Regions from separate parts of the Pseudomonas sp. DTU12.1 genome, predicted to be linked through region 1. Evidence: predicted binding sites of a transcription regulator. Region 1 holds the regulator's gene; each other region holds the start of a gene.
The links. Region 1 encodes FliA, which starts transcription of late flagellar genes. Its sites were predicted from a motif close to CTAAAGTTTNNNNNNNNNNNGCCGNTAA; they were not measured.

Region 1 (3,261 bases):
CTCAAGACGCTGGGCCGCATCCTCAATGTGCCGGTGACCCATGTCGACCCGGGCCAATCCCTGGCCAACGCCCTCGACCCGCTGCTGCGCAAGCGCGTGGTGCTGATCGATACCGCCGGCCTGCAAGCCAGCGATCCGGCGTTGCGCATGCAACTGGAAAGCCTGGCCGGGCGTGGGATCAAGTCGAAAAATTACCTGGTACTTGCAACAACCAGCCAAAAACAGGTTCTGACTGCTGCGTACCACAGCTACAAGCGTTGCGGGCTGGCCGGTTGCATCCTGACTAAGCTGGATGAAACGGCAAGCCTGGGCGAAGTGTTGAGCCTTGCCATCAGCCATGAACTACCGGTCGCCTACCTGACCGACGGGCCGCGGATCCCGGATGACTTGCATCTGCCGCGCCGTCATCAGTTGGTCAGCCGTGCAGTCAGTGTGCAAATGCAGGACGAACCCAGTGAAGAGGCGATGGCGGATATGTTCGCCGACCTCTATCACAACCCAGCCAAGCGGGTCGGCTGAAGGCAACATGAAACACAGTGCAATGTACCTACATCGATGGTCTGCTACCGCGGCCACCCTATGTAGCCTGCGGCTAAGCAAGACAAGGTAAAGAAAGAACATGGGCAGCATGCATCCCGTACAGGTGATCGCGGTGACCGGCGGCAAAGGTGGCGTCGGGAAAACTAACGTGTCAGTGAATTTGTCCCTGGCCCTGGCAGAGCTTGGCCGCCGCGTCATGCTGCTGGATGCCGACCTGGGCCTGGCGAACGTTGACGTTCTGCTGGGACTGACGCCCAAACACACCCTGGCCGATGTCATCGAGGGCCGCTGTGAGCTGCGCGACGTGCTGTTGCAGGGGCCAGGGGGGATTCGTATCGTCCCGGCCGCCTCCGGCACCCAGAGCATGGTGCATCTGAGCCCGGCGCAGCATGCCGGCCTGATCCAGGCCTTCAGTGATATCGGCGACAACCTCGACGTGCTGGTGATCGACACCGCCGCCGGGATCGGCGAGTCGGTGGTCAGCTTCGTACGCGCCGCGCAGGAAGTGTTGCTGGTGGTCTGCGACGAACCCACCTCGATCACCGACGCCTACGCCCTGATCAAGCTGCTCAACCGCGACTACGGCATGAACCGCTTCCGCGTGCTGGCCAACATGGCCCAGAGCCCGCAAGAGGGGCGCAACCTGTTCGCCAAGTTGACCAAGGTCACAGATCGCTTCCTCGATGTCGCCTTACAATACGTCGGCGCAGTTCCCTATGACGAGTGTGTGCGCAAGGCTGTGCAAAAGCAGCGTGCAGTCTATGAAGCGTTCCCTCGTTCGAAATGCGCGTTGGCGTTCAAGGCAATTGCTCAGAAGGTCGATACCTGGCCACTGCCCGCCAATCCCCGGGGGCATCTGGAGTTTTTCGTCGAGCGATTGGTGCATCAGACGAGTGCAGGACCGGTGCTATGACAGCCAGCGGCTACAACCTTTACAAAAAATCAGCGCGTGACAGCCAGGGCGAATTGATCGAGCGCTATGCGCCTCTGGTCAAGCGCATTGCCTACCACCTGCTGGCACGCCTGCCCGCCAGTGTCCAGGTCGAAGACCTGATCCAGGCGGGGATGATCGGCCTGCTCGAAGTGTCGACCAAGTACGACGCGAGCAAGGGTGCGAGTTTCGAGACGTATGCGGGTATCCGCATCCGTGGCGCGATGCTCGATGAAGTGCGTAAAGGTGATTGGGCGCCGCGTTCGGTCCACCGCAATACCCGGATGGTGAGTGACGCAATTCGCTCAATTGAAGCAAAAACCGGTCGCGACGCTAAAGATCACGAAGTTGCGGCCGAACTCCAATTGAGTCTCGACGATTACTACGGGATTTTGAACGATACCTTGGGCAGCCGCCTGTTCAGTTTCGACGACCTGCTACAGGACGGCGAACATGAAGGGCTGCACGAGGACGGCGCGAGCGCTCACCAGGAGCCTTCACGCGACCTGGAAGATGAACGCTTCCAGGGCGCCCTGGCAGAGGCGATTGCCAACCTGCCGGAGCGTGAGCGGCTGGTGTTGGCGCTGTACTACGACGAAGAGCTGAACCTCAAGGAAATCGGTGAGGTCCTGGGGGTCAGCGAATCGCGGGTCAGCCAGCTACATAGCCAATGCGCGGCCCGCTTGCGGGGGCGTTTGGGAGAGTGGCGAGCGCGCTGACAGGCAGTGTGGGGACACTGTGAGCGATAACCGCCAGGGCGCAAGCCGGGCGGGAGCGGCTCGTGGTGCGCCCCGGCAGTCCTTTTTGTGTAATGCCTGTTGAATGATATGGCGCGCCCAGGTGCTGGACGCGTTTAAGACTGCTTGGAGGTCGAATTGGACAAGAACATGAAAATCCTCATCGTTGATGACTTCTCAACGATGCGGCGGATCATAAAAAACCTGTTGCGTGACCTTGGGTTCACTAACACGGTCGAGGCGGATGACGGTATTACGGCGATTCCGATCCTCAACAGCGGGAGCATCGACTTTCTGGTAACCGACTGGAACATGCCTGGCATGACCGGTATCGATCTGCTGCGCCATGTGCGCGCCGATGAAAAACTGCGCAATCTTCCGGTGTTGATGGTGACCGCCGAAGCCAAGCGTGAACAGATCATTGAAGCCGCCCAGGCTGGGGTCAACGGCTACGTGGTCAAGCCATTCACTGCATTGGCGTTGAAAGAGAAGATCGAAAAGATCTTTGAACGCATCCACGGTTGATGTCGCCACGGGGGAGCTATGGAGCATAAAGAAACATCGCAGGGGGACTTTGAGTCGACCTTGAAAAAACACGCTCACCAGTTGGTCGACAGCCTTGAAAAAGGCCAGTTCGGCGACGCGGTGCAGTTGATCCATGAGCTCAACCAGACCCGCGACCGCGGCCTGTACCAGGAAGTGGGCAAGCTCACCCGTGAGTTGCACAGTGCGATCGTCAATTTCCAGATCGACCCGCACATGCCCCAGGCCGAGGAAATCTCGCAGATCACCGATGCCACCGAACGCCTGTCCTATGTGGTCAGGCTGACTGAGGCGGCAGCCAATCGCACCATGGACCTGGTGGAAAACGCCACGCCTCTGGTGAACGGCATGGCCAATGAGGCCAAGGCGTTGAGCGCTGACTGGGGGCGCTTCATGCGTCGCGAAGTAGGCGCAGAAGAATTTCGTGACCTGGCGCGTCGGGTCGAAGGTTTTCTGTCACGCAGCGAGCAGGAAAACCGTACGGTTTCCAGCAACCTCAATGACATTCTG
Region 2 (3,261 bases), 1.6 Mb from region 1:
ATGTTGCGAGGCGTCAGCGGCGTTACGGGCGATTTCCTGAGTGGCGGCACCCAGTTCGTTAATCGCAGCGGCGACGCTGTTGGTGCGGGCGCTCTGCTCGTCGGAGCCGATAATCGAGGCGTTGGACGATGCCATCACGCGCTGGGACAGATCGTGCACATGTCTTGTCGCGGAAGACACTTCGCTGATCGAGGCGTGGATACGCTCGACAAACTGGTTGAAGGCCCCACCCAGCTCGCCGAACTCGTCCTTGCTTTCTACGACCAGGCGACGAGTCAGGTCGCCCTCGCCCTGGGCAATGTCTTGCATCGCACGGCCCATGGTTGTCAGTGGGCGCATCAGTACCTGAATCAACAGGCTCAGCAATACCGCAATCGCGGTGACGGCAATGAACATCGCGATCAAGGCGGAGGTGCGGAATTTGCTCAACGGGGCGTAGGCTTTGTCTTTGTCGATCGACAGGCCTATGTACCAATCTGCGCCCGGCAAGCCGCTGATCGGGGTGAAGGACAGGATACGGTCCTGACCATTGAGGATCACATCCTGGTTAACCTTCTCAATACGGACGCTGCTGCCTGGGTAGATGTCCTTGAGGTTTTTCATCACCTGTTCCTGGTCAGGGCTGACGATCACCTGCCCGTCGCCACTGACCAGGAATGCATGACCAATACCGCCGAAGTCGACCGAGTTGATGATCTTCACCAGGGTTTGCAGGCTCAAATCCCCCCCTACGACACCAAGCAGTTCACCATTCTTCTTGACCGGCATCGCGATGGTGACGATCAAGCCACCGACAGCGGCCATATAAGGCGGCGTCAGCATGGGTTTGTCAGCCATGACCGCTTGCTTGTACCAGGGGCGCTGACGTGGATCGTAGCCATCTGGCATTTTCGCGTCAGGGCGCTGGGTGAAGACGCCGTTGGTTGAACCGACATACGTGAACTGGAAGTTCGAGGTGAGTGCCGGTTGATCAACCAAGCCAGGAAGGTCGGCATTGCTACCTTGGTGAGCAACGTTCTGCGCAAGATTTTCCAGGACCAGCACCCGACCACCGAGCCAGTTCTGCACGCTGCTGGCGGTCAGGTCACCCGACTGCTGGATGGATGATTCCAGGTTTTGCCTGATGGTATTGCGCTGCAGGTAGTCGTTGTACAACGTGAACAGCGCGAAGGCCAGAACCACGACGCCTGACGCTGCCAACAGAATTTTATGACTGAACTTGAGATTCATTTCATCGACTTCTTTTTGCCAAAAGGGGGTGAGCGTGCCGAATGCAACATTCCATGTATGGTATAGGCGAACTCTACGACCGCTCTATTTCGGTGCACGCATGGCTCATCAGGCTTTCGGCCAAGACTGGATAAATCTTAGGAATTTGTGGGATAGATCTTCTTTTTAAGTAGGAAACCGACAGGCGGTCTGGATAGGGCGCTCAGCCCTAAAACGACAAAACCCCCGCCTGCGTTAGCAGACGGGGGCTTCGGAATTTGATCTTGACGATGACCTACTCTCACATGGGGAAACCCCACACTACCATCGGCGATGCATCGTTTCACTGCTGAGTTCGGGATGGGATCAGGTGGTTCCAATGCTCTATGGTCGTCAAGAAATTCTGTGTACCGGACCGTTGCTTTCACATCGTGCCGATGAAATTCATGAGCTTCTACATAAAACAAAACCCCAACTGCTTTCGCAATTGGGGTTTCGGAATTTAATCTTGACGATGACCTACTCTCACATGGGGAAACCCCACACTACCATCGGCGATGCATCGTTTCACTACTGAGTTCGGGATGGGATCAGGTGGTTCCAATGCTCTATGGTCGTCAAGAAATTCGGGTACTGAGTCGTGGCCAGCTGGCCTCGCTTCAGCAAATTGGGTATGTAATAGAAGTCGGTGTTTGCAAGAATCGAACTTTCGGTTCGTTTCGTCTTCACACACCGCAATCTGGCCTTTCGACGCAAATTGCTTGGGTGTTATATGGTCAAGCCTCACGGGCAATTAGTATTGGTTAGCTCAACGCCTCACAGCGCTTACACACCCAACCTATCAACGTCGTAGTCTTCGACGGCCCTTCAGGGAACTCAAGGTTCCAGTGAGATCTCATCTTGAGGCTAGTTTCCCGCTTAGATGCTTTCAGCGGTTATCTATTCCGAACATAGCTACCCGGCAATGCCACTGGCGTGACAACCGGAACACCAGAGGTTCGTCCACTCCGGTCCTCTCGTACTAGGAGCAGCCCCTCTCAAATCTCAAACGTCCACGGCAGATAGGGACCGAACTGTCTCACGACGTTCTAAACCCAGCTCGCGTACCACTTTAAATGGCGAACAGCCATACCCTTGGGACCGGCTTCAGCCCCAGGATGTGATGAGCCGACATCGAGGTGCCAAACACCGCCGTCGATATGAACTCTTGGGCGGTATCAGCCTGTTATCCCCGGAGTACCTTTTATCCGTTGAGCGATGGCCCTTCCATACAGAACCACCGGATCACTAAGACCTACTTTCGTACCTGCTCGACGTGTCTGTCTCGCAGTCAAGCGCGCTTTTGCCTTTATACTCTACGACCGATTTCCGACCGGTCTGAGCGCACCTTCGTACTCCTCCGTTACTCTTTAGGAGGAGACCGCCCCAGTCAAACTACCCACCATACACTGTCCTCGATCCGGATAACGGACCTGAGTTAGAACCTCAAAGTTGCCAGGGTGGTATTTCAAGGTTGGCTCCACGCAGACTGGCGTCCACGCTTCAAAGCCTCCCACCTATCCTACACAAGCAAATTCAAAGTCCAGTGCAAAGCTATAGTAAAGGTTCACGGGGTCTTTCCGTCTAGCCGCGGATACACTGCATCTTCACAGCGATTTCAATTTCACTGAGTCTCGGGTGGAGACAGCGCCGCCATCGTTACGCCATTCGTGCAGGTCGGAACTTACCCGACAAGGAATTTCGCTACCTTAGGACCGTTATAGTTACGGCCGCCGTTTACCGGGGCTTCGATCAAGAGCTTCGCGTTAGCTAACCCCATCAATTAACCTTCCGGCACCGGGCAGGCGTCACACCCTATACGTCCACTTTCGTGTTTGCAGAGTGCTGTGTTTTTAATAAACAGTCGCAGCGGCCTGGTATCTTCGACCGGCATGAGCTTACGGAGCAAGTCCTTCACCCTCACCGGCGCACCTTCTCCCGAAGTTACGGTGCCATTTTGCCTAGTTCCTTCACCCGAGTTCTCTCAAGCGCCTTGGTATTCTCTACCCAACC
Region 3 (3,261 bases), 1.2 Mb from region 1:
CCAGATCCTCGGCGGCCACGGCTACACCCGTGAATACCCGGTAGAGCAGTACTACCGCGACAACCGCCTGAACCCGATCCACGAGGGCACCCACGGCATCCAGTCCCTGGACCTGCTGGGGCGCAAGCTCGCGCAAAACGGCGGCGCGGGTTTGAAGCAGTTGGTTCGCCTGATCGCTGAGACCGGCGCACGGGCCCAGGAGTATCCGTCACTCACGGCCATGCGCGAGCCGCTGGAACAGTTGGTGGCGCGCCTGCAAAGCGTGACCCTGGGGCTGTTGACGGATCTCGCCCAGGGCAAGGTCAACAGCAGCCTGGCGAACTCGGCGCTGTACCTGAAAGTATTTGGGCATACGGTGATTGGCTGGCGCTGGCTGGAACAGGCGATCCGCGCCGAAGAAGGCTTGGCCAAAGGCAATGTAGCGGATGTGGCCTTCTATAAGGGCAAGCTGCAAGCGGCCCGGTACTTCCTGACCTGGGAGGTACCGGGCTGCCATCATGAACTGTCGATCCTGCAGGCACGGGACGATACGTGCCTGACCATGCAGGATGAATGGTTCTGATCAGGGCTGGCCGATGGCCTTGGAAATCACATCGACCGTGGCGCTGACTTGCTCTTGGTAACGGTCGAGTTCCTGCTGGTGACGCTGCTGCATGTCGATCTGTTCGGCACATAGATTCAGCGCCGCCAGCACCAGCAGTTTGTCGCCGATCAGGGTCGGGTACTTCTGCTTGGTGGTTGCCAATGACGCCTTGAGCATGGTCACGGCTTTGAGCAGGGTGTTGTCTTCCCCGTCCGGTGCCTTGATCGAGTAATCCTCACCGAGAATCGAAACGACCTTTATCCCTTCACTCATGCGCTCACAGGACCTGCGCTCACACGCTCAACCAACGCCTGGATACGGGCGGCGGTGGCGCCCTGCTTTTCTTCCTGTTCCATCAGGTTCAGTTGCAGGCTGTCGTTCTCATCCTTGGCGCGGGCCAGTTCCGCCTTGAGGGATTCGTTGGTACCCAGCAATGCTTGATTCTGCTGCACCAGGTCACTGACCAGTTGTTCCAGTTGGCTGAGGGATGTTTCTAACATTTTGAATTCTCGGGCTTTTTCAAAGGGCGGTGACGATAAAGAAAATTCACCGTGGAAGCCAGGGTTATCCTGGCGCGCAGCCCTGATTTCACGGGTCAGGCCACGCTGTGGAGCCTTAGTGACTGCATTTACGCCATCTGGTTCCTGAATCCCTGCCAATCCGTGCCGGGTGCGACAAAAGCGCACAGCCCCTCAAGACTTTGGTCGCATGTCCGATAGGTCATGCTTACCCCGCCTCAAAGCCGCACGGATCGCGCCTCTCCCAGGACCACTCATGTCTCTTCGTAATATGAATATCGCGCCGCGCGCGTTTCTCGGCTTCGCGTGCATTGGTGCGCTGATGTTGTTTCTCGGTATTTTTGCGCTGAACCAGATGAGCAAGATCCGTGGGGCCGCCGAAGACATCACCCAGAGCAGCGTGCCGAGCATTCGCGCCCTCGAGGACTTTACCCAACTGACCCTGCGCCTGCGCGTGCTGTCTTATCGCCTGCTGACCAACCGCGAGCCAGACGTACAACAGAAGACCCTGGAAGCCTTTGAACTGCGCAACCAGCAGATTCGTACGGCCCAGGGCACTTATGAAAAGCTGATCGAAAGCCGTGAGGAACGCTCGGCGTACGACGAGTACGTACGCCTGCTGGGCCAGTACCACCAGATTGAAGAGCGGATGAAGAGCCTGTCGCGCAGCAACCAGATAGAAGAACTGCGCACCCTGCTCAACACGCAATTGCTGAGCAACTCCGAGCAGATCAACGCGGCCCTCACGCGCCTGCTGGACCTCAACAACAGCATGGCCAATGCCACCAACCAAAAGGCTGCCGATCAATATGACTCGGCCTTTGACCTGGTGGTGGCCCTGCTGGTGCTGGCCACCGCACTGACCGTGCTGTTTGCCTGGCTGCTGACCCGCAGCATCACCCTGCCCATCGCCCAAGCCCTGGAAGCCGCCGAGCACATTGCCGAGGGCAACCTGACCCAGTCGATCAAGGTCGATGGCGATGACGAAGCCGGCCGCCTGTTGCGCGCAATGAATAAAATGCAGGAGAAATTGCGCGACACCCTGCAGCGCATTTCTGGTTCGGCCACCCAACTGGCCTCCGCTGCCGAAGAGCTGAACGCCGTCACCGACGAAAGCGCCCGTGGCCTGACCCAGCAGAACAACGAGATCGAACAGGCGGCCACCGCCGTCAACGAAATGACCAGCGCCGTTGAAGAAGTCGCGCGCAATGCGGTCAGCACCTCCGAAGCCTCGAAAAACGCCACGGCCTCGGCGGGTGATGGTCGCGACCTGGTGCAGGAAACCGTCAGCGCCATCGAGCGCATGAGCGGCGATGTGCAGGGCACCGCCACGCTGATCGGCGCGCTGGCCGAAGAGTCGCGGGATATCGGCAAGGTGCTCGACGTGATTCGCGGCCTGGCCGACCAGACCAACCTGCTGGCCCTGAACGCCGCCATCGAGGCTGCGCGTGCCGGGGAAGCCGGGCGTGGTTTTGCGGTGGTGGCCGATGAAGTGCGGGCCCTGGCCCATCGCACCCAGCAATCGACCAGTGAGATCGAACGGATGATCGGCAGTATCCAGGCCGGTACCGAACAGGCGGTGGACTCGATGCGCAACAGCACCGAGCGCGCCGAATCCACACTCAATATCGCCAAAGGCGCAGGGATGTCCCTGGATACCATCAATAGCGCGATCATCGAGATCAACGAGCGCAACCTGGTGATCGCCAGCGCCGCCGAAGAGCAGGCACAAGTCGCGCGGGAAGTGGACCGCAACCTGGTGAACATCCGCGACTTGTCGGTGCAATCGGCCACAGGCGCCAGCCAGACCAGTGCGGCCAGCAGCGAGTTGTCGCGCCTGGCGGTGGATTTGAATGGGATGGTGGGGCGTTTCCGCCTCTGAAATACAGTCACCCCCTGTAGGAGCTGGCTTGCCTGCGATGGCAGCGCCGCGGTGAGCCTGATTCACCGAGGCGCTGCCATCGCAGGCAAGCCAGCTCCTACAAAAGCTTTTTGACAGCGCAGCAATTCAACAGGTTAGAATCGCTGGCACGCAGACTGCATGGTCAGACTGCGCCTCGCCTTATTTCCGGAGTACTGCCTTTGAATGCGACGACCATCAACAGCCTGTTCTTGATCGGCGCGTTGCTGGTAAGTGCGAGCATTCTGGTGAGTTCTCTT

Region 2: a site for FliA is predicted at 1,344-1,371, ahead of GDV60_RS01470 (methyl-accepting chemotaxis protein). Genes of this name have one in related genera too.
Region 3: a site for FliA is predicted at 1,275-1,302, ahead of GDV60_RS03040 (methyl-accepting chemotaxis protein). Genes of this name have one in related genera too.

Annotation. Positions count from the first base shown of each region.
Region 1 is NZ_CP045254.1:1,917,408-1,920,668, forward strand. It holds gene flhF (flagellar biosynthesis protein FlhF) at 1-519, shown strand, start outside; gene fleN (flagellar synthesis regulator FleN) at 620-1,453, shown strand; gene fliA (RNA polymerase sigma factor FliA) at 1,450-2,190, shown strand; gene GDV60_RS08515 (chemotaxis response regulator CheY) at 2,359-2,733, shown strand; gene GDV60_RS08520 (protein phosphatase CheZ) at 2,752-3,261, shown strand, end outside.
Region 2 is NZ_CP045254.1:306,512-309,772, reverse strand. It holds gene GDV60_RS01470 (methyl-accepting chemotaxis protein) at 1-1,230, opposite strand, end outside; rRNA gene rrf (5S ribosomal RNA) at 1,492-1,607, opposite strand; rRNA gene rrf (5S ribosomal RNA) at 1,716-1,831, opposite strand; rRNA gene GDV60_RS01455 (23S ribosomal RNA) at 1,982-3,261, opposite strand, start outside.
Region 3 is NZ_CP045254.1:693,418-696,678, reverse strand. It holds gene GDV60_RS03055 (acyl-CoA dehydrogenase) at 1-562, shown strand, start outside; gene GDV60_RS03050 (cell division protein ZapA) at 563-856, opposite strand; gene GDV60_RS03045 (hypothetical protein) at 853-1,083, opposite strand; gene GDV60_RS03040 (methyl-accepting chemotaxis protein) at 1,358-2,983, shown strand; gene GDV60_RS03035 (potassium/proton antiporter) at 3,184-3,261, shown strand, end outside.